4 regions of the Streptomyces sp. iso_384 genome follow, and region 3 is predicted to be linked to each of the others. Evidence: riboswitches for the same ligand, from Rfam matches in the RefSeq annotation. Region 3 holds a riboswitch; each other region holds the start of a gene.
What was found. Region 3 has a riboswitch for cyclic di-AMP ahead of AC0VY3_RS14285 (C40 family peptidase). Riboswitches for the same ligand answer to the same signal wherever they lie in the genome.
Positions count from the first base shown of each region.

Region 1: linked by a shared signal. The riboswitch ahead of AC0VY3_RS01110 (M23 family metallopeptidase) and the one ahead of AC0VY3_RS14285 (C40 family peptidase) in region 3 are both predicted to bind cyclic di-AMP.
Region 2: linked by a shared signal. The riboswitch ahead of AC0VY3_RS25165 (M23 family metallopeptidase) and the one ahead of AC0VY3_RS14285 (C40 family peptidase) in region 3 are both predicted to bind cyclic di-AMP.
Region 4: linked by a shared signal. The riboswitch ahead of AC0VY3_RS21135 (M23 family metallopeptidase) and the one ahead of AC0VY3_RS14285 (C40 family peptidase) in region 3 are both predicted to bind cyclic di-AMP.

Region 1 is NZ_JBWBTT010000001.1:251,454-256,952, forward strand. Features, by position in the region: gene AC0VY3_RS01105 (PP2C family protein-serine/threonine phosphatase) at 1-523, shown strand, start outside; cyclic di-AMP (ydaO/yuaA leader) riboswitch at 734-886, shown strand; gene AC0VY3_RS01110 (M23 family metallopeptidase) at 898-1,932, shown strand; gene AC0VY3_RS01115 (aldo/keto reductase) at 2,186-3,130, shown strand; gene AC0VY3_RS01120 (PrsW family intramembrane metalloprotease) at 3,139-4,584, opposite strand; gene trmB (tRNA (guanosine(46)-N7)-methyltransferase TrmB) at 4,671-5,499, opposite strand, start outside.
Region 2 is NZ_JBWBTT010000001.1:5,610,459-5,615,957, reverse strand. Features, by position in the region: gene AC0VY3_RS25175 (M16 family metallopeptidase) at 1-846, shown strand, start outside; gene AC0VY3_RS25170 (M16 family metallopeptidase) at 873-2,243, shown strand; cyclic di-AMP (ydaO/yuaA leader) riboswitch at 2,469-2,637, shown strand; gene AC0VY3_RS25165 (M23 family metallopeptidase) at 2,651-3,472, shown strand; gene AC0VY3_RS25160 (GntR family transcriptional regulator) at 3,651-4,358, shown strand; gene AC0VY3_RS25155 (HPr family phosphocarrier protein) at 4,530-4,811, opposite strand; gene AC0VY3_RS25150 (bifunctional acetate--CoA ligase family protein/GNAT family N-acetyltransferase) at 4,908-5,499, shown strand, end outside.
Region 3 is NZ_JBWBTT010000001.1:3,204,120-3,209,618, reverse strand. Features, by position in the region: gene AC0VY3_RS14290 (hypothetical protein) at 1-214, shown strand, start outside; cyclic di-AMP (ydaO/yuaA leader) riboswitch at 595-759, shown strand; gene AC0VY3_RS14285 (C40 family peptidase) at 763-1,233, shown strand; gene AC0VY3_RS14280 (LysE family translocator) at 1,294-1,941, opposite strand; gene AC0VY3_RS14275 (LysR family transcriptional regulator) at 2,016-2,957, shown strand; gene AC0VY3_RS14270 (ATP-binding protein) at 3,019-3,450, opposite strand; gene AC0VY3_RS14265 (helix-turn-helix domain-containing protein) at 3,687-4,553, shown strand; gene AC0VY3_RS14260 (DUF397 domain-containing protein) at 4,567-4,836, shown strand; gene AC0VY3_RS14255 (8-amino-7-oxononanoate synthase) at 4,829-5,499, opposite strand, start outside.
Region 4 is NZ_JBWBTT010000001.1:4,712,617-4,718,115, reverse strand. Features, by position in the region: gene AC0VY3_RS21155 (aspartate aminotransferase family protein) at 1-1,339, shown strand, start outside; gene AC0VY3_RS21150 (helix-turn-helix domain-containing protein) at 1,406-2,014, shown strand; gene AC0VY3_RS21145 (DUF6126 family protein) at 2,079-2,252, shown strand; gene AC0VY3_RS21140 (tyrosine-protein phosphatase) at 2,272-3,084, opposite strand; cyclic di-AMP (ydaO/yuaA leader) riboswitch at 3,528-3,688, shown strand; gene AC0VY3_RS21135 (M23 family metallopeptidase) at 3,692-4,648, shown strand; gene AC0VY3_RS21130 (SGNH/GDSL hydrolase family protein) at 4,810-5,499, shown strand, end outside.

The DNA.
Region 1 (5,499 bases), 3.0 Mb from region 3:
GCGGGCGCTGGCCCGGGAGGGGACGCGGCGGTACGGGCTGGACGTCATGGAGGGGTTCATCACCGCCGTACTGGCCGAGATCCCGCCCGGTTCGGCCTCGCTGCGCATCGTCAACCGCGGCCACCCGGAGCCGATCCTGCTGCACGCGGACGGCGCCCTGGAGGTGCTGGCGCCCTCGGTCCCCGCGCTGCCGCTGGGGATGGACCTGGGGGTGTGGCCGGACCGGGCCGACGAGTGGGAGATGCCCGCCGGGGCGACGCTCCTCGCGTTCACGGACGGGCTGTCGGAGGCCCGGGACGCGAACGGGGTCTTCTACGATCCGGCGGCCCGGCTGCGCGGCCGGATCTTCCCGGGCCCCGAGGAGCTGCTGTCGGCGCTGACCGACGACGTACGGCTGCACACCGGAGGGCGGACCACGGACGACATGGCGCTGCTTGCGGTCGGCCGGCCGGCGGAGGGGCAGCCGGTGCGCCGGACGACGGTGAAGATCGTGGGCCGGGGCGATGACACGGTGCGTAACTGAAGGGCACCGCTCCGCATAACATTTGACACACCATCAGAAAAAGGGGTGTGGCTGATCCGTGGTCAAGTCGCCCGATTCCGCCCGCTTGTGACCCGTACATCCCTACCGTGCCCCTTAATGATCAACAGGAACAGCTTGGAATCGGGCCCGGGTGTCTATTAACGTTCGATAACGCAGCGCGGTCGTCCCAGCCGTCGTCAGAGACGGCACCGCGCGCGAGCGCCGAATTCCGCAAGGGAACCGGGGAACCACCTACATGGGGTGAATCGGACGCCTGCGTCTCGTGAGAGACGGAGGGGCCCGTAGGAGACCTTCCTGCTCCGAACCCGTCAGCTAACCCGGTAGGCGAGAAGGAAGGAAAGGAGTGCGCCCACGTGGCGTCCAACAAGCCTGCCCCTGAGGCCCCGTCACCTTTCAGTGCCGACACCTTCGGTGACGCGGAGCGGTCCTGGGAGGAGTGGAATCCCACCGAGGAGTCCATCCGGCCCGTGCGCGGCAGGCACCGCGTAGCCAAGCAGCGTGGTCTGGCCCGTAGCTCCACCGTCCTCGGGGTCGGCGTCATAGCGGCCGTCGGTGCGGGTGGCATGGCCACCGCGCAGGACAAGGCCCCGGTCTCCATCTCCCTTCCCGATTCCATCGCGGACAACCTCCCCGACGCCAAGTCCCTTCCCGGCGTCGGGTCCTTCATGTCGGACGCCGCCGAGCCCGCCCCGGTCGCCGCGGCCGCGCCGCTCACCACCGCCGGCCTCACCACCGCCGAGGCCGAGGAGGGCACCACCGACGCGGGCGAGGCCCTGCGCGCCCGGATCCTCCAGCAGGCCGAGCAGCAGCAGGCCAGCGCCGACGCCGAGGCCAAGGCCGCCGCCGAGAAGGCCGCGGCCGAGAAGGCGGCGCAGGAGGCCAAGAAGCAGCAGGACCAGGCCGAGGCCGAGGCCGCCGCGAAGAAGAAGGCCGCGGAGGAAGCGGCCGCGAAGAAGAAGGAGGCCGAGCGTCTCGCGAAGCTCGCCGCCAGCTTCTCCCTCCCCACCTCCTCGTACACGATCACCTCGACCTACGGTCAGTCCGGGGCCCTGTGGTCCTCGGGCCAGCACACCGGTCTGGACTTCGCCGGGTCGGCCGGTACGCCGATCAAGGCCGTGCACGGCGGCACGATCACGTCGGCCGGCTGGGCCGGTTCGTACGGCTACCGCACGGTGCTCCAGCTCGATGACGGCACGGAGATCTGGTACGCGCACCAGTCCTCGATCGACGTCTCGGTCGGCCAGAAGGTCACCACCGGCGAGACCATCGGCCGCATGGGCGCCACCGGCAATGTGACCGGTGTGCACCTCCACATGGAGGTCCGCACGGCGGGCGGTTCGGCGATGGACCCGATGGCCTGGCTGAACAGCAAGGGCCTCTCGGTCTGAGATCCCGGCCTTTCGGTCCCTGTCCCCGGCCTTCCGGCTGACGTACGTCCCCCGTCGCCACCCTCCCCGAAACTCCGGCAGCCCTGACGCACACCCCCCGACGTCAGGGCTGCCGGTCTGTCCGGGGGCAGCCGGCCCGGTCGGGTCCGCGCGGCGGTGGAGTACGACCCCGTGGTGCGCCATCCGGTGGAACGCCACCGTGGAACACCATCCGGTGGAATACCTCCGCCGCCCCGGCCCGTTGAACCCTCACATGACTTCCGCGCGCACTCTCGGCACCTCCGACCTCCAGGTCTTCCCCCTCGCCCTCGGCGGCAACGTCTTCGGCTGGACGGCGGACGAGAAGCAGTCCTTCGCCGTCCTGGACGCGTACGTCGCGGCCGGCGGCAACTTCATCGACACCGCCGACGCCTACTCCGCCTGGGTCGAGGGGAACCGGGGCGGCGAGTCGGAGACCGTCATCGGCAAGTGGCTCGCCTCCCGCTCCAACCGGTCCGACGTCGTCGTCGCCACCAAGGCCGGCGCCCACCCCGACTTCCGGGGCCTGTCCGCCGGCGCCGTCAAGGGCGCGGCCGAGGCCTCGCTGCGCCGGCTCGGCACCGACCACATCGACCTCTACTACACGCACTTCGACGACGAGACCGTCCCGGTCGAGGAGATCATCACCGCCCTCGACCAGCTGGTGAAGGACGGCAAGGTGCGCCACATCGCCGCCTCCAACATCAGCCCCGAGCGGCTGCGGGCCTCCCTCGACTTCTCCGAGCGCGAGGGCCTCGCCCGGTACGTCGCGCTCCAGCCGCACTACAACCTGGTCTCCCGCGACACCTACGAGGGCGAGCTCCAGGACACCGCGGCCGCCGCCGGCCTCGCCGCCGTCCCGTACTACGCGCTCGCCTCCGGCTTCCTCACCGGCAAGTACCGCCCCGGTACGACCGTGGAGAGCGCCCGGTCCGCGAAGGCGGGCGGCCACCTGGAGTCGGCGCAGGGCCGCAGGGTGCTGGCCGCCCTCGACCAGGTCGCCGGGGAACGGAACGCCGAGGTCGCGACGGTCGCCCTCGCCTGGCTCGCCGCACAGCCGACCGTCGTCGCCCCGATCGCCTCCGCCCGTACGGTCGAACAGCTCCCCGCCCTCGTCGCGGTCGCCGACCTGCGGCTGACGGACCGGGAGGTCGCGCTGCTCACGGAGGCGTCGGCCTGACGGAACCGCTACTGCGACGGGCGTCGGTGGGTGGTGGGCGGTGCGCTGTCGTACGGCTGGGGGGCCTGGCCGCTGTATCCGTATCCGTAACCCGGTCCCTGCCCGTACCCGTTTCCGTACGGCGTCGGCGGGCGGCGGTAGTGGTGGGCGGCCGGGCGGTGTGTGAGGCGGGCCGCGTGGGTGAGGGCCGGGGCGGCTATGTCACGGCGCTGCCAGAGGTGGTGCAGCAGCTCCCGCTCGCGGGCGCCGAAGTCCGGGCCCACCGCGCCGTGGCGGGCCCGGCGGCGCAGGCCGGCCAGGGAGGCCGCGAACGACTCGTACTCCGCGACCGCGCGGGCCGCCGCCCGGCCCCGGGTCCGGTCCTGCTGCCAGTGGCGGGCCAGATCGCGGGCCATGCCCCGGGCCCGCATGGAGGAGAGCGCCGACGGTTCGGCGGGGGTGAGCCAGCCGGCCGCCGCGTACGCGGGCAGCTCGGCCGCCAGGGTGCGCAGCTCGCGCTGGCGTGACCAGATCGCCAGCCAGGTCACCAGGCCGAACGCCGGGACCATGACGATGCCGTACACCGCGTAGAAGCCGTACGGGCCGAAGGCCGACGAGCCGTTCCACAGGGCGTGCAGCCCCATCGCCAGCAGCAGGCCCAGCACCGGCAGGGCGATCCGGCGAACCCGGTGGCGGCGGGCGCTGACGGCCGCGAAGCCGAAGCCGAGGCCGGTGAGGACCGTGAACAGGGGGTGCGCGAACGGCGACATCACGATCCGTACGAAGAACGTCCCCGCCGTCACCGAGGCGAACCCGGAGCTGCCCAGCTGCTGGTCCTCGCCGAAGGCGTTGCCCAGATAGAGGATGTTCTCGGTGAACGCGAAACCCGTCGCGGTGAACCCGGCGACGACGATCCCGTCCACCACCCCGCCGAACTCCCGTCTGCGGAACAGGAAGATCAGCAGCACGGCCGCCGCCTTCGCGCTCTCCTCGACGACCGGGGCGATCACCGTCGCCCCCAGGGTGTCGGCGCCCGCCGGGTCGGCCGTCGCGGTGGCTATCCAGCGCGTCGCGAAGGAGTTGGCGATGATCGCGACGAGCGCGGCGGCGCACGCGCCCCAGGCGAACGAGAAGATCAGATTCCGCCAGGGGCCCGGCTCGACCCGGTCCAGCCAGCGGAAGGCGGCCATCAGGAGCGGCACCGGCAGCACCGCCAGACCGAGACCGACGAGGAACCCCTCCGGTCCGGTCTGTTCGCGGACGAGGGCCAGGATCACCAGCCCGCACAGCACGAGCGCCACGATCACGGCGCCGGCGCGGAACACCTTGCTGCGCCACACCATGCCGACGCGGTGCGGCCGGTAACGCCACTGGCCACGCTCCGGCGCGGCGCCCAGGACCTCGTCGAGCCGCTGCTCGTGGAGGACCGGGACGGCGGGCCGCGCCTGCTGATGCTGCACGGAAGGGTCGGACACCTCTCGACCCTAACGAGGAGCACCGACACCCGGCGACGGCGCATCCGGCCAGGACATGGCCGTACGCCGTCCTGCCCCGCCGTGTGTCAGACGCGGGCGAACAGCAGGTCGTGGACGACGTGCCCCTTGTCCAGGCCCTGCCCCTCGAAGCGGGTGAGCGGCCGGAACGCGGGGCGCGGGGCGTAGCCGCCGTCGGCCGCGGTGTTCGCGAAGCGGGGGTGCGCGGTGAGCACCTCCAGCATCTGCTCGGCGTACGGTTCCCAGTCGGTCGCGCAATGGACGATCGCGCCGGGCTTCAGCACCGGGGCCACCAGGTCCAGGAACTCGGGCTGGATGAGGCGCCGCTTGTGGTGCCGGGCCTTGGGCCACGGGTCGGGGAAGTAGACCCGCAGGCCGTCGAGGGACTCGGGGGCCAGCATCTCGCGCAGCAGGATGACCGCGTCGCCGTTGGCCACCCGTACGTTGGTCGAGCCCGCCTTGTCCGCGAGGCCCAGCAGATTGCCCTGGCCGGGGGTGTGGACGTCGACCGCGAGGATGCCGGTGCCCGGGTCGTCGGCGGCCATCTGCGCGGTGGCCTCGCCCATGCCGAAGCCGATCTCCAGGACGACGGGCAGCCCGTCGAACAGCTCGGTCAGGTCCAGGACCCGCTTGCCGTCGATGTCCAGGCCCCACGTGGGCCACAGCCGCTCCAGGGACTCCTGCTGGCCGGTGGTGACCCGGCTGCGGCGTGGCTGGAAGCTGCGGATCCGGCGCTCGTGGTGCGAGCCGGCCGGGTCGGCGGCGGGGCCGCCGGGGAAGCGGGGCTCCATGCGCAGCCGGCGCGCGCGCTCGAAGGAGGCGGCCCGCAGCGCGGCGGCTTCGTCGGGCGTGGAGCCGGTGGCCTTGGCTTCGTCGGTCACGGCGTCGGCGGCCGTG
Region 2 (5,499 bases), 2.4 Mb from region 3:
ATCGGCTCCATGGCCGACCTGGACGCGGCCACGCTGGAGGACGCCCGCGCGTTCTTCCGTACGTACTACGCGCCCAACAACGCGGTGCTCTCGGTGGTCGGCGACATCGACCCCGAGCAGACCCTCGCCTGGATCGAGAAGTACTTCGGCTCCATCCCGTCCCACGACGGCAAGCAGCCGCCGCGCGACGGGACGCTGCCGGAGATCATCGGCGAGCAGCTGCGCGAAGTGGTCCACGAGGAGGTCCCGGCGCGCGCCCTGATGGCCGCCTACCGCCTCCCGCACGACGGCACCCGCGCCTGCGACGCGGCCGACCTGGCGCTCACCGTGCTGGGCGGCGGAGAGTCCTCCCGGCTGCACAACCGCCTGGTGCGCCGCGACCGTACGGCGGTGGCGGCGGGCTTCGGGCTGCTGCGGCTGGCCGGGGCGCCCTCGCTGGGCTGGCTGGACGTGAAGACGTCCGGCGGGGTCGAGGTGGAGCAGATCGAGGCCGCCGTCGACGAGGAGCTGGCCAGGTTCGCCGCGGAGGGGCCCACCCTCGAGGAAATGGAGCGGGCCCAGGCGCAGTTGGAGCGCGAGTGGCTGGACCGGCTCGGCACGGTCGCCGGCCGCGCCGACGAACTGTGCCGCTACGCGGTGCTGTTCGGCGACCCGCAGCTCGCCCTGAGCGCCGTGGGCCGGGTCCTGGACGTCACCGCGGAGGAGGTGCGCGCGGCGGCCGAGGCTGCCCTGCGCCCCGACAACCGGGCGGTGCTGGTGTACGAGCCCATCGAGCCGACCGACGAGGCCGATGAGGGCGCCGAGGGCGAAGAGGGCACCGACGCGCACGAGGGGGCGGCCAAGTGAGCGACGCCGCCGTGACTGGAGTAGCCATGGAGTTCCACCCGCAGCCCACCGCCGGCACGGCCCGCCCCTGGGCCTTCCCGGCGCCCGAGCGCGGCGCCCTGCCCAACGGGCTGACCGTGCTCCGCTGCCACCGCCCCGGCCAGCAGGTCGTCGCGGTGGAGATCTTCCTGGACGCGCCGCTGGAGGCCGAGCCCGAGGGCCTGGACGGCGTGGCCACGATCATGTCGCGGGCGCTCTCCGAGGGCACCGACAAGCACAGCGCCGAGGAGTTCGCCGCCGAGCTGGAGCGCTGCGGCGCCACCCTCGACGCGCACGCCGACCACCCCGGCGTCCGGGTCTCCCTGGAGGTTCCGGCCTCCCGGCTGGCCAAGGCCCTCGGCCTGGTCGCCGAGGCGCTGCGGGCCCCGGCCTTCGCCGAGAGCGAGATCGAGCGCCTGGTGGGCAACCGCCTCGACGAGATCCCGCACGAGCAGGCCAACCCGTCCCGGCGCGCCGCCAAGCAGCTCTCCAAGGAGCTGTTCCCGGCCACCGCCCGGATGTCCCGCCCGCGCCTGGGCACCGAGGAGACCGTCCGGCGGATCGATCAGGCCGCCGTGCGCGCCTTCTTCGACGCCCATGTCCGCCCGTCCACGGCGACGGCCGTGATCGTCGGCGACCTGACCGGCATCGACCTGGACGCGCTGCTGGCGGAGACCCTCGGCGACTGGTCGGGCAACGCCGGCCAGGCCCGACCGGTGCCGCCCATCACCGCGGACGACACCGGCCGTGTGGTCATCGTGGACCGCCCCGGCGCGGTCCAGACCCAGCTGCTGATCGGCCGCATCGGCGCCGACCGGCACGAGCGCGTGTGGCCGGCGCAGGTCCTCGGCACGTACTGCCTGGGCGGCACCCTCACCTCCCGGCTGGACCGGGTGCTGCGCGAGGAGAAGGGCTACACCTACGGCGTACGCGCCTTCGCCCAGGTGCTGCGCTCCAGCGGCCCCGACTCGGGCGGCGCGGCGATGCTCGCGATCAGCGGTTCGGTGGACACGGAGTCCACCGGACCGGCGCTGGAGGACCTCTGGAAGGTTCTGCGGACGCTGGCCGCCGAGGGGCTGACCGACGCCGAGCGTGAGACGGCCGTGCAGAACCTGGTGGGCGTCGCCCCGCTGAAGTTCGAGACCGCCGCCTCGGTCGCCGGCACGCTGGCCGACCAGGTCGAGCAGCACCTCCCCGACGACTACCAGGCCGACCTCTACGCCCGGCTCGCCGAGACGGGCACCGTGGAGGCGACCGCCGCCGTGGTCAACGCCTTCCCGGTGGACCGCCTCGTCACGGTCCTCGTGGGTGACGCCGCGCGGATCGAGGAGCCTGTCAAGGCACTCGGCATCGGCGAGGTGTCCGTCGTCACCGGCTGACGGCATCCGTGGCACACCGCCGCGAAGAGGACCCCGACGAACGGAAAGTTCACCGGGGTCCTCCATTTTTGACCGATTGGCGAGCTTCGCTCCCTTTTGTTGGAGAGGTTGCCTGTCTGCCCTGTGGGATGCGCGACAAATCCCCCTGTCCGTTTGGTGATGGGAAGTCGCCCCGCCTAGCGTCGGCCCGGCTGTCCGTCACCCGTATGCCGCATCCGCGGCGCCGGGCAGTCATCGCCGAGTCCCCGTCAGGCGCGAGCCTGGGGAGCCGGGGACCCACACGCAGTCCCTGGGGTGAATCGGAGGCCCGTGCCGTGAACCGGCGCGGGGATCCGTAGGAGACCTTCCTGCTCCTAACCCGTCAGCTAACCCGGTAGGCGAGAAGGAAGGAAAGGATCAGCCTCTCCATGGCGTTCACCCGTGCCACCGGGAAGCACCGTGCCCCGAGCCGCCTGACGCGCCGCAGCGCCCAGGCCGCCGGCATCGCGGCCCTGGCCACCACCGGAGTCATCGGCTCGCTGTCCTCCCCGGCGCTCGCCGCGGACGCCGAGGCCGCCAAGGTCGCCGACACCGGCCTCACCCAGGCCATCGCCCTCGACGCCACCCTCGCCGACCAGATCGACGCCCAGGCCCAGGCCCAGAAGCAGCAGGCCGAAGTGGTCGCCAGGGCGAAGGCGAAGGCCGCCGCCGAGGCTCGTGAGAAGGCCGCCAAGGCCAAGGCCAAGGCGAAGGCGGAGGCCGAGCGCAAGGCCGAGGCCCGCGCCAAGGAGATCCGCGAGGAGAAGGCCCGTGCCGCCCGCGCCGCCGAGCGCGCCCGGCTGAACGCCTTCCACCTCCCGGTCGCCGGCTCCCACGTCACCACCGGCTACAAGACCGGCGGTTCGCTCTGGTCCTCCGGCAGCCACTCCGGCGTGGACTTCATGGCCGCCTCCGGCAGCTCCGTCGTCGCGGTCGGCGCCGGTACGGTCGTCGAGGCCGGCTGGGGCGGCGCGTACGGCAACAACATCGTGCTCCGGATGTCGGACGGCACGTACACCCAGCACGGCCACCTCTCCTCGATCGGCGTCTCCGTCGGCCAGAGCGTCTCCTCCGGCCAGCAGATCGGGCTCTCCGGCTCCACCGGCAACTCCACCGGCCCGCACCTGCACTTCGAGGCCCGCACCACCCCCGACTACGGCTCCGACATGGACCCCGTCGGCTACCTGCGCTCGCACGGTCTGAACGTCTGACCCGCCTCCGCACGCCTCCGCCCGAAGGCCCCGGCACCCGCCGGGGCCTTCGGCAATTCCAGCCTGAAGATTTCCATGGATTCCGGCCTGCCATCGGAAATTCCGGCAGATTGCAATAGAGTCACGGAACAGACGTCGGGCGGCCGCGTTTCGCGGGGATCAAGGCGGAGGTTCGGACATGCGCATTCCCGCGCATTCGGTATGCACGGCAATCCGTGACGACATCGTCTCCGGTGTCTACGAGCGCGGCAGCCGCCTCACCGAGGAGCTGCTGGCCCGCCGCTACGGGGTCTCCCGCGTCCCCGTCCGCGAGGCCCTGCGCACCCTGGAGTCCGAGGGCTTCGTGGTCACCCGCAGACACGCCGGCGCCTGTGTCGCCGAACCCACCGCGCAGGAGGCGGCCGACCTCCTGGAGCTGCGGATGCTCCTGGAGCCGCTGGGCGCGGCACGCGCCGCCCAGCGCCGCACGGAGGCCCATCTGAAGGTGCTCCGGGGTCTGGTCAGGCTGGGTCAGGAGCGGGCCCGCCGGGGCGAGGGCGAGGATCTGCGCTCGCTGGGCGGGTGGTTCCACGAGACCCTCGCCCAGGCGTCGAGCAGCCCCGGCCTCATCGCGCTGCTCACCCAGCTCCGGCACAAGATCGCCTGGATGTACGCGGTCGAGCAGCCGGCCCGTCCGGTCGACGCCTGGGCCGAGCGCGGCGCGATAGTGGACGCCGTGGCGCGCGGCGACGCGGAGCGGGCGAGGGCGCTGACCGCCCAGCACGCGGAACGCGCCACCGGCGTCCACCGGCTCCGCCGCCCGGATCTCGCGGGGCGTCGCACCGCCGCCGTTCCGCCGGTGAGAAGTTCGCAACACGGCGTAAACACTGCGGGCGTCCGGCATTAACAGAAGAGCCGTATACAAAGAGAGGCAATTCCGGTGCGCCATTCAGGCTGCCCGCATTATCGAGGTGCGGCTCTTTCCTGAATCTTTCCCGAAAGCGAAAGAGCCGTGATCCCTTCACGGGATCACGGCTCTTTCGCCGGTCGCATCCGGGCGGACCCGGAGTCGCATGGGTCAGACGGTCTCCGGAAGCTCTTCCAGGCCCTCGGCGACGAGCTTCGCCAGCCGGTCCAGAGCGGCCTCGGCGTCGTCCGCGTCGGACGCGAGCACGATCTCCTCGCCGCCCTGCGCGCCCAGACCGAGCACGGCCAGCATGGAGGCGGCGTTCACCGGGTTGCCGTCGGCCTTGGCGATCGTCACCGGGACGCCGGAGGCCGTGGCGGCACGGACGAAGATGGAAGCGGGGCGGGCGTGCAGGCCCTCGGCCCAACCGACGTTTACGCGGCGCTCAGCCATGGTTCTGCCCTTCACATATCAACGGTTGTCTAGACCAGTCTCTCATGCAGTGCGTGGTGCTGTGCCCGGCCTCCTGTCCGGCCGTAGGCTTTGGCCATGGAGCCCACGCCGGAGCAGAGTCCGCATCACGCGTACCCCGACCACTGGGAAGCGGATGTGGTGCTCCGCGACGGGGGCACCGCGCGCATCAGGCCGATCACCACGGACGACGCCGAGCGACTGGTCAGCTTCTACGAGCAGGTGTCCGACGAGTCGAAGTACTACCGCTTCTTCGCCCCGTATCCCCGCCTATCCGACCGGGACGTGCACCGCTTCACCCATCACGACTACGTCGACCGGGTGGGACTGGCGGTCACGATCGGCGGCGAGTTCATCGGGACCGTTCGCTACGACCGCATCGACGACCGGGGCCGCCCCGCCTCCGCGCCCGCCGACGAGGCCGAGGTCGCCTTCCTCGTCCAGGACGCCCACCAGGGCCGCGGAGTCGCCTCGGCGCTGCTCGAACACATCGCCACGGTCGCCCGCGAGCGCGGCATCCGGCGCTTCGCCGCCGAGGTGCTCCCCGCCAACAACAAAATGATCAAGGTGTTCCGGGACGCCGGGTACACCCAGCGCCGCAGCTTCGAGGACGGCTCCGTCCACCTCACCCTCGACCTCGAACCCACCGAGAAGTCCCTCGCCGTCCAGC
Region 3 (5,499 bases):
TCCGGCGCACGGCGGTGACACCTACAGCGCGCTGCGGGCCGCCCAGGCCCTGGCCTCCCGGGCGGCGGCCCTGCGCGCCGCCCTGGCCGTGATGCACGAGCGCGGCGAGTCGCGGATCCACGCCGCCACCCTGGCGCGGGCCCTGCGCGTCCTGGACGGGGAGCGCAGGGCGGGCCGGGTCGCGATGCCGCCGCCGGTGGACCGACCTCGGTGAACCGACCCGCCCGGCGCACCGGGAGCGCCTTACGGGAGCGGACCGGTCGACCCGCCGCACAACACGCCCGGTCGCGCGATCAATTTTCCTCGCTCGTTCGGCGTAGGCGATCACCCGCGCGAGCGACGGTCCAACTTGCGGTCGGCGCACGACCCGTACTCGAAATGTTCCGTTTCGTCGCTGGTGCGAGGGTGTGCGCCCGGCTCGCGGGCGAGCGCGAATCCGACCTGTCCACCTGAATGGATCAGTGGTGAGGAGACTCACAAACCACCGTTTCAGCTCGGAAATCCGGCACCGGGTGCGTCAAGATCCCTGGGACGACAAGCCCCCGCCACCGCGGCGGGGCGGTCCGGGCGGACGCCGAGTCCTGCCGCCGCCCGGATGACTGGTCGACAGAAGTGGATCGGCAGGAGTGGAGGACCCGAGCACAACGGGCCGACCGGGAGACCGGGAAGCCCTCGGGGTGAAGCCGCGTGGAGCGGCCGGGCAACTTCGCCAGCCCGAACCCGACAGGTCATCCTTCACAGGCGGCTGACGAAGGGTTGCGCATGTCTGCGCAGGTTCATGTCCCGTCCCTGTTCGCCCGGGTCGGCACGGCCTCGGTACTCACTCTGGCCGTGACGTCCACGATGCTGGCGCCCGGCCTGGTGAGCGACGCCGAGGCCGCCACCCACTCGACGAAGGCCCTGAAGGTCGCCGCGTCGAAGAAGGGGGCTCCCTACAAGTACGGAGCATCCGGCCCCAGTCGCTTCGACTGCTCGGGGCTGACGCTGTATTCGTTCAAGAAGGCCGGGAAGAAGCTCCCCCGTACCGCACAGCAGCAGTACAACAAGACCCGCCATATCCCCAAGTCGCAGCGCAAACGCGGCGACCTCGTCTTCTTCCATTCGGGGCGCAGCGTCTACCACGTGGGCATCTACGCCGGGGCCGGGAAGATCTGGCACTCCCCCAAATCGGGGGACGTGGTGCGACTGGCGAAAATCTGGTCCAAGAGCGTCTGGTACGGACGGGTCCGCTGACCCACCGACCGGACGCTCTTTCCGTGCGGGCGCTCCTCCTCGCGGAAACGGCGTCCGGTCTCAGCGCAACAGCGGGCCGGTGACCAGCGCGAGTCCCAGACCGGTGAGCGCCACACCGCTGCCGCCCTCGATGGCGCGGGCGGTACGCGGGCGGCGCAGCCACCGGCCCAGCCGGTCCACGAGCAGGGCGACGGCCGGGAACCAGATCAGCGCCAGCACCACCACGAGGGCCGCGAGCAGCAGGGTCCTGGGCAGCGGCGGCTGACCGTGGGGCACGAACTGCGGCAGCAGGCTGAGGAAGAGGACCGGGGCCTTCGGGTTGAGCGCGTTGGTCAGGAACCCCTGGCGCAGGGCGCGCCCGAACTCCCGGGGCACGGGCCGCCCCGGCGCGCCCTCGGGCGCAGCGTCGCCGCTCGCCGGGCGGCGACGCCGGATCGCGTACAGCGCGCTGATCCCGAGGTAGAGCACGTACGCGCCGCCGAGCAGCTGGACGGTGCGGAAGAGCACCGGCATCGTCACGAGCACCGCGGCGAGTCCGGCGACCGCGAGCGCGGTGTGCACCAGCAGACCTCCGGCGACGCCGAGCGCGGTGGCCAGGCCGGCGGTGCGCGAGGCCAGGGCGTTGCGTACGACGACGGTGAAGTCGGCGCCGGGCAGCGCGACCATACCGGCGGCGACCCCCGTGAAGGCGATCAGTTGTGCGTCCATGAGGTCCACCTTGGACCTGCGGAGCCTTTAGCGTGTACTTGCAATCTTCTGGGTCTGCCTAAAGGAACGCTTTCATGTACGACCCGACACGGCTCGCGGCACTCGTGGCGGTGGCGGAGGCCGGTTCGATCACCCGCGCCGCCGCCCGCCTGGGCTACACCGCGCCCGCGCTCTCCCAGCAGCTCGCCAAGCTGGAGCGGGAGGCCGGGGCGGCTCTGCTGGTGCGCCACCATCGCGGGGCGCGGCTGACGGCGGCGGGCGAGCTGCTGGCGGGCCGGGCCCGGCGGGTCCTGGACGAACTGGACCAGGCGCGGCACGAGCTGGCGCAGCTGGCCGGGCTCTCGGGCGGCAGACTGCGGGTGGGCACGTTCACGACGGCCGGGATCCATCTGCTGCCGCCGGTCCTGAGCGCGTTCCGGCGGGCTCATCCGGAGGTCGAGCTGGCCGTCGCCGACTACGAGCCGCCCGGCGGGATCGCCGCGGTGGTCGCGGGCGAGGTGGACCTCGCCCTGACGCACGCCTACGAACCGGCGACGACGGGTCCCGTGCCGGTGGGCGTTCTCGTCGAACCCCTGCTGGTCGAGGAGCTGGTGCTGGTCACCTCGGTGGGCCACCGGCTCGCCGAGGGCACCGGACGGCTGCCGGTCACCGAACTGGCCGGCCGGCCGCTGATCAGCAGCGCGCCCGCCCATCCGCCGCGGCGCGGCGTCGAGAACGCGCTCGCCGAGGCCGGGGCGACGCCCGCGGTGGTCTGCGAGTCGCCCGGGTACGCGCTGGTGTGCGCGCTGGTCAGCGCGGGGCTCGGGGTGGCGGTGGTGCCGGAGATGGTCGCCTCGATGGCGGCGGCCCCGCTGTCGGTCCGGCGGCTGGAGCCGCCCTCGTTCCGCCGGACCATCTCGGTTGTGCACCGGGGCGAGCGGTCGACCGCCGCGGCCGCGACGCTGCTCGCGCTGCTGCGCAGCGGATTCGGCCGGGGAAGCACGGCCCCGGCGGGGAACCGGCCCCCGCAGGGCTGATCAGCCCGGGGCTGCCCCCGCCACCGGCTCTCTGCGGGGGCGGCCCCGGGCTGATCCGGGGTCAGCCCTGGACCGGGACGGCCCACGGAAGAGCGATCCAGACCGTCTTGCCGCCCTCGGCGGTCGGGGTGACCTGGAGCCGTCCGCCGCGCTCCTTGGCCAGCGCCCGGATGATCACCATGCCCCGGCCGTTGTCCTGCCGTACGGCGGCGGGCAGTCGCTGGGGCCAGCGGGGGTGACTGTCCGTGACGCCGACGTACAGCTCCTCGTCGCGTTCGAGGCGCAGATGCACGGTGAAGGTGGGCGACTGGCCGAACGTGTGCTGGACGGCGTTGGTCGCCAGCTCCGAGATGATCAGCCGGATGGTGTCGGCGAACTCGGTGTCGTCGGGCAGGCCCCATTCGGCCAGGGTCCTGGCGACATATCTACGGGCCGAGGAGACCGAGGCCGGATCGCTCGGCAGAGTGACGGTTGCTTCCTGATGGTCTGCCATGGCGACGCCGTCCCTTTCCCGCCCCGGCCGACCGGCGGTCGGCCAGGATTGTGCTTCGCGCCAGACTGCCATTGATGCAGCTCCCTGTAACGGCGTTCGGCCAAGATATGCATATATCTGTCGCTCGAAGCGGTGAATTCGGGACCCGCACGGCGTGGACGGACGGCACACTGGCCCCTCTGCGGGCCGCTCCGACGACGGACCGGCCCTCCCCGACAGCTGAGAAGGAGACCGGCATGCTGCACGGCCCCGTCGTCCGGCGGCGCAAGCTCGGTGAGGAGCTGCGGAGCCTGCGCCACGCCTCCGGGCTGACCAGCCGGGACGCGGCGCGGCTGCTCGGCTGGCACCAGTCGAAGGTGAGCCGTATCGAAACGGGCGCGAGCGGGGTGACGCCTGCCGATGTGTCGCGGCTGCTGGACGTCTACGCGGTGCGCGACGCCCAGTTGCGCTCGCTGCTCGAAGTCCTCGCGGGCTCGGCCGGCGGCGGAGGTTCGGGGTGGTGGCACGCCTACCGGGGGCTGATCCCACCGCAGTACCGCGACTTCATCAGCCTGGAGTCGCAGGCCAGTACGGTCCGCACGTTGGAGACCTCGGTGGTGCCGGGACTGCTCCAGACCGCCGGGTACGCCCGGGCCGTGACCCGCGCCTCCCTGGACGGGTTACCGGACGGCCGGCTCGACTCCCTGGTCGAGGTCCGGCTGACCCGCCAGCGGGTGCTGCGCGCGAGCCCGCCGCTGCGTTTCACCGCCGTGCTGGACGAGGCGGTGCTCCATCGCGAGGTGGGCGGTCCCGAGGTGATGCGGGATCAGTTGCATCATCTGATCCAGGTGTCCCAACTGCCGCATGTGCAGCTCCAGTTACTGCCGTTCTCGGTCGGCGGTTACATCGGGCTCACCGGTCCTTTCGTTATCTTCTCTTTTCCGAACATTTCTGATCTGGACGTGGTCGTTCTTGACCACTTGACGAGTAGTCTCTATCTGGAGCGGAGAGAAGACCTGGAGGCGTACAGCTCGGCCTTCCGCACCTTGCAGGCTCACGCGTTGTCGCCCGAGCGCTCGCAGGACCTCATCACCGAGATCAGACGCAGCTTCAGACGCAGCTAAGGGGGCCGCCGCCATGTCGGACCGACTCGCACCGCCCGTCGCACCGCCGCCGTCGTCCGTGAATCCGTCCACCGCACAGTGGCGGCGCAGCAGCCGCTCGACCGGGATGAACAACTGCGTGGAGACCGCACGGCTCGGCGGCGCGCTCCTCGCCGTACGGGACTCGAAGGACGTGGACCGGCCGCCGCTGCGTTTCTCGGCGGCGGCCTGGACCACGTTCGTGACCGGACTCGCCCTGGACGGATCCGGGCCGGACGGAACCGGTCCACGGCACGTCAGCTGAGGTCTGCGTCCGCCTGCCGGGGGGCGGTGGCGACGATCGTGGCCACCGCGGTCGTGATCTGCTCCTCGGTCAGGTCGGCGCGCGCGGTCAGCCGCAGCCGGGAGACGCCGTCCGGAACCGACGGCGGGCGGAAACAGCCGACCGCCATCCCGGCCGCACGGCAGTCGGCCGCCCAGCGCACCGCCGCGTCCGCCGAGGGCGCCCGGACGGAGACGACGGCCGCGTCGGGCCGGACCGCGGTCAGGCCTGCGGCGGTGAGCTTTCCGTACAGCGAGGCGGCGACCTCACGGGCGCGGGCCGCCCGTTCGGGCTCCCGGCGCAGCACTCCGAGGGCGCCGAGCGCGCCGCCGGCCGCCGCCGGGGCGAGTCCGGTGTCGAAGATGAACGTACGGGCCGTGTTGACGAGGTGCCCGATGACCCGGGCGGACCCCAGGACCGCTCCGCCCTGGCTGCCCAGGGACTTGGACAGGGTGAGCGTCGCCACGATCCCCTCGCCGCCCGCCAGTCCGGCCGCCGCGAGTGCTCCGCGGCCGCCGTCGCCCAGGACACCCAGGCCATGGGCGTCGTCGACCAGCAGCGCGGCGTTCGCGGAGCGGCAGACCTCGGCCAGTGCGGGAAGCGGGGCGGCGTCGCCGTCGACGGAGAAGACCGAGTCGGTGACGG
Region 4 (5,499 bases), 1.5 Mb from region 3:
CGAGCGGTACGAGCTGCACGCGCGCCACCTCAACCACCAGCTGCCGCGCATGCTGCACACCATCGGCTTCGACAAGGTCTACGAGCGGGCCGAGGGCGCGTACTTCTGGGACGCGGAGGGCAACGACTACCTCGACATGCTCGCCGGCTTCGGCGTCATGGGCCTGGGCCGCCACCACCCCGTCGTCCGGCAGGCCCTGCACGACGTCCTGGACGCCCAGCTCGCCGACCTCACCCGCTTCGACTGCCAGCCGCTGCCCGGACTGCTCGCCGAGAAGCTGCTGACCCACAGCCCGCACCTGGACCGCGTCTTCTTCGGGAACAGTGGCACGGAAGCGGTCGAGACGGCGCTGAAATTCGCCCGGTACGCCACCGGGAAGCCCCGGATCGTCTACTGCGACCACGCCTTCCACGGGCTCACCACCGGATCCCTGTCGGTCAACGGGGAGAGCGGCTTCCGCGACGGCTTCGCCCCGCTGCTGCCCGACACGGCCGTGCCGCTCGGCGACCTGGACGCGCTGCGCCGCGAACTGAAGCGGGGCGACGTCGCGGCCCTGGTCGTCGAGCCGGTCCAGGGCAAGGGCGTGCACGCCGCGCCGCCCGGCTATCTGCGGCAGGCGCAGGAGCTGCTGCACCGGCACAAGGCGCTCCTGATCGCCGACGAGGTGCAGACGGGCCTGGGCCGGACCGGCGACTTCTATGCCTACCAGCACGAGGAGGGCGTGGAGCCCGATCTGGTCTGTGTGGCCAAGGCGCTCTCCGGCGGCTATGTGCCCGTCGGCGCGACCCTCGGCAAGGACTGGATCTTCCGCAAGGTCTACTCCTCGATGGACCGGGTCCTCGTCCACTCCGCGAGTTTCGGCTCCAACGCGCAGGCGATGGCGGCCGGGCTCGCCGTCCTGACGGTGATGGAGGACGAGGAGACCGTCGCGAACGCCCGGCGCACCGGCGATCTGCTCCGCGAGCGGCTGGCGGCCCTGGTGGACCGCTACGAGCTGCTGCACGAGGTCCGCGGGCGCGGGCTGATGATCGGCATCGAGTTCGGCCGGCCGTCGTCGCTGAAGCTCCGCAGCCGCTGGACCATGCTCCAGGCGGCCCGCAAGGGGCTCTTCGCCCAGATGGTCGTGGTGCCACTGCTCCAGAAGCACCGGATCCTCACCCAGGTCTCCGGCGACCACCTGGAAGTGATCAAGCTGATTCCGCCGCTGGTGATCGGGGACGCGGAGGTGGACCGCTTCGTGGCGGCGTTCACGTCCGTCATGGACGACGCGCACAGCGGCGGCGGACTGATGTGGGACTTCGGCCGCACCCTGGTCAAGCAGGCCGTGGCCAACCGCTGACGGGTGCCGCTTTGCCTCCGGGGCAAGATATTTGCCCCGGAGGAAATACCCTGGCCCAATGGAGGCATGAACCCTCCGGACGAAGGGGTGCCGGACGAGCTCCCCGGCGTCGCACCCCGACTGCGTGACCTGCGCCGAAGCCGTGGTCTCACCCTGGAGACCGCCGCCCGGCGGGCCGGGCTCTCCCCGGCCCATCTCTCCCGGCTGGAGACCGGCCGCCGACAGCCCTCGCTGCCGATGCTGCTGGGGCTGGCCCGTATCTACGGTACGACGGTCTCCGAGCTCCTCGGCGAGCAGCCGCCCGAACGGGACGCGATCGTTCGCGGCGGCGGCTTCGAGGGGGCGGAGGCGGACGGCTGGATGTACCGGCAGGCGGGCGGCTCCGGCCGCGCGATGCAGGCCCTGCGGGTGCGCGTTCCGTACGGGGCCCAGGGCGACCTGGTCCGGGTCCATCCCGGCGAGGAGTGGCTGTACGTCATGGAAGGGCGGCTGCGGGTCGGGCTCGGCGACACCGTGCACGACCTCGAACCCGGCGACAGCGCCCACTTCGACTCGCTCACCCCGCACCGGATCGCGGCCGTCGACCGCGGCGGCGCGGAGCTGCTCTTCGTCCACACCCTGCTGCAGAGTCCCGCCGCCGAGCTCTGCCTCGGCAACGCCCTCCACGCGCGCTGACCGGCCGTCCCCGCCGGCTCCATCCTTCGCTCCACCGGCCGTGAGGCCGACAGAGAGGACCGTCATGTCCGATTCCGAACACTACGACCCGCTGGGTCCCGGACGCCGCAAGGACGAGGACCCGCAGGAGAAGCGGATGCCGCGCGGCGTCATCATCCGGCTCTTCGCCTATCTGGTGGCGGGCCATGTCATCGCGGCCTTCCTCTACCTGCTCTTCGTGGTGGCCGGGAGCAAGTGACGGCCCGCCGCCGGCCGGGTCAGTCCTGGTCGAGCAGGCGCTCGCGCAGCCGCTCCCGGGTCCCGGAGGAGATCTTCAGCCCCTCGGTGAGGTAGCGGTCGGTCGTGCCCCAGTTCTCCTCGATGGTCGCGAAGGCCTCCGCGAGGTAGGCCGGCCGCGCCCCGAAGAGCGGGTCCAGAAGCTCCAGCACCTCGGGCGACATACCGGCCTCGGAGGCGTCGGAGCGCTTCACGTTGTAGCGGCGGTGGAGGTCGTTGGACTTGAGGTAGTCCTCCTCGATCGCCTCCACCTCCACGCCGACCGCCAGCAGCGCGACCGCGATGGAGAGGCCGGCCCGGTCCTTGCCCGCCGCGCAGTGCATCAGGGCCGGAACGCTGTCCTCGGCCAGCGCGTGCAGCACCCGGCTGTGCTCGGCGGTGCGGTCCTCGATCGTCGCGCGGTACATCCGGATCATGCGGTCGACGCCCTTGCCGTCCGCGAGGACCGAGCGCAGCTGCTCGATGTTCCCGTCGCTCACCAGCCGCCAGAACTCCGCGCCGTCGGCCGGGTCGGAGAGTGGAATGCTGACATTGCGGACACCGGGCAGCTCGATGTCGTAACCGTCGAGGCGGTGGTCGGCGGAGTGCCGGAAGTCGAAGACCGTGTGCAGTCCGAGCCCGCCGAGGAAGGCCGCGTCCTCAGCGGTGGCGTGTGCCAGGTGGCCGCTGCGGTAGAGCCGTCCGAAGGCGGTGCGCCGCCCGTCCGTGGTGGGGAGCCCGCCCACATCGCGGAAGTTGCGGACTCCGGTCAGCACGGTCTCTGTCGGCGGGACCTGCGGCACCTGCTGCGTCACGGTGGCTCCTGGGATCTCTGGCGTCGGCGCGGCTCGCCGGCGAGGGCGCTCCCGTGACGATACGACATCGATTCGACAGAAAATCATCACGGTCGCCACCCCGTCGCGGGGTGCCGTCGAGGCCGGACTGACCCGGCGTCAGGAGCACCCTCGGCAGCGTGTCCGTATTGGTGCATTTCGCAGAACATGCCCCGCTAATGGGGGAGATGAGATTCCGGAGGTGAGCGGGATCATATCCGTGACGGACCGTGGCGAGGGCGCCCGGGGGTATTCCCGTTGCCCGTACGGAAATCCAAGATCCGTAATCCACGGAGTGTGACGGGAAAACCGGGGCGATAGCGAATCGATGATTCCGGCGCGCAACCGATGGCTTGTTCCGCTCGTCCTGACCGGTTTACGGTCGCCGCAATCCGGACGGACCGCCTAATCCTGCCGCCGCCCGGAATTCGCACCCACCCACTCACGTGTGGCAGGAGCGGGGGAACCAGGTAAGCCGCCGATCCGGAGCGATCCGGACCGGCTCGGGGTGAAGTCGCCGCAACGCGACCGGGCATCTCCAGCCCGAACCCGACAGCTCACCTCGCAGGCGCCGGAGAGGAAATTCCCCATGCCCGCAAAGGGTAAGCACCGTCGTCCGAAGTCCGGCCCGATCTCCCGCGGCGTCCTCGTCGCAGGGACCGGCGGCGCCGCACTCGCCCTCCCGCTCATCGGCGCCACCGTCGCGAGCGCCGCCGACCAGGCCGCTCCCGCCGCGAAGCCCGCCGCCGCCTCGGTCGCCGCCGCGCACACCGCCCCGTCGGCCGCCCCCGCCGCGTCGAAGGCCGCCCCGAAGACGTACTCCGTCGTCTCCGGCGACTACCTGTCGAAGATCGCGGCCGAGCACCGGCTCAAGGGCGGGTGGGAGAAGCTGTACCAGGACAACCGCTCCACCGTCGGCGACAACCCCAGCCTGATCCACCCGGGCATGAAGCTGACCCTCGGCGCCAAGGGCTCCGCCCCGGCCGAGAAGTCCGCCGCTCCCAAGGCTGCCCCGAAGAAGGCCGCTCCGGCCCCGAAGGCCGCGCCGAAGGAAGCCCCGAAGGGCGACACCATCTCCGCCGACGACTCCGAGGGCTCCGACAACTCCGCGCGGACCGGCTCCTCCGAGGCCACCGGCTCCGGCTGGTCCGCCCCGCTGGCCAACGCCAACGTCACCACCCAGTACCGCGCTTCCGGCGCCAGCTGGTCCAGCGGCTACCACACCGGCTCGGACTTCCAGGCCGCCTCCGGCACCCCCGTCCTCGCCATCGGACCGGGCACCGTGGTCTCGGCCGGCAACAGCGGCTCGTACGGCAACGAGGTCGTCATCCAGCACGAGGACGGCATGTACTCGCAGTACGCCCACCAGTCCTCGCTGAACGTCTCCGTCGGCCAGACCGTCACCGGCGGCCAGCAGATCGGCCTCTCCGGCTCCACCGGCAACTCCACCGGCCCGCACCTGCACTTCGAGGTCCGCACCGGCCCGAGCTACGGCTCGGACGTCGACCCGATCGCGTACCTGCGTCAGCACGGCGTCTCCGTCTGACCGGACGCGGACAGAAGTAACCGAGGGGCGGTGCGCGGCGGCGCACCGCCCCTCTCTTTATTCCGGCTTTACCAAAACCTGACCGGGTGGTCTATCTCACCACCCGTCAACCCCGTATTACGGTCGCGTAGGTCACATCGGACGATGCAGGATAAGTCCTTGTGGCAGACGATTCGAGAAACAACCAGCAGCACATCATCGGGTCGTACGCGGCGATCGGCGACAGTTTCACCGAGGGCGTCGGCGACCCCGGCCCCGACGGGACCTATCTCGGCTGGGCGGACCGTTTCGCGGTCCTCCTCGCCGACCGGCTCCCGGCCCCCGACACGGAGGCCGGCCCCGAGGACTCCTCGCACGGGGACTTCCGCTACGCCAATCTCGCCGTACGAGGACGTCTCCTCGACCAGATCGTCGAGGAGCAGATCCCCCGTGCCAAGGAACTGGCCCCCGACCTGGTCAGCTTCTGCGCGGGCGGCAACGACATCATCCGGCCCGGCACCGACCCCGACGACCTCGCCGAGCGCTTCGAGCGGGCGGTCGCCGACCTGAGCAACGCCGTCGGCACGGTCATGGTCACCACCGGCTTCGACACCCGGGGCGTTCCGGTGCTGCGCCACATGCGCGGCAAGATCGCCACGTACAACGTCCATCTGCGGGCCATCGCCGACCGCTACCAGTGCCCCGTGCTGGACCTGTGGTCGCTGCGCTCGGTCCAGGACCGGCGCGCGTGGGACGCCGACCGGCTGCACCTCTCGCCCGAGGGTCACACCCGCGTCGCCCTGCGCGCCGCCCAGGTGCTCGGCCACGACGTGCCCGCCGACCCCGACCAGCCCTGGCCGCCGCAGGCCCAG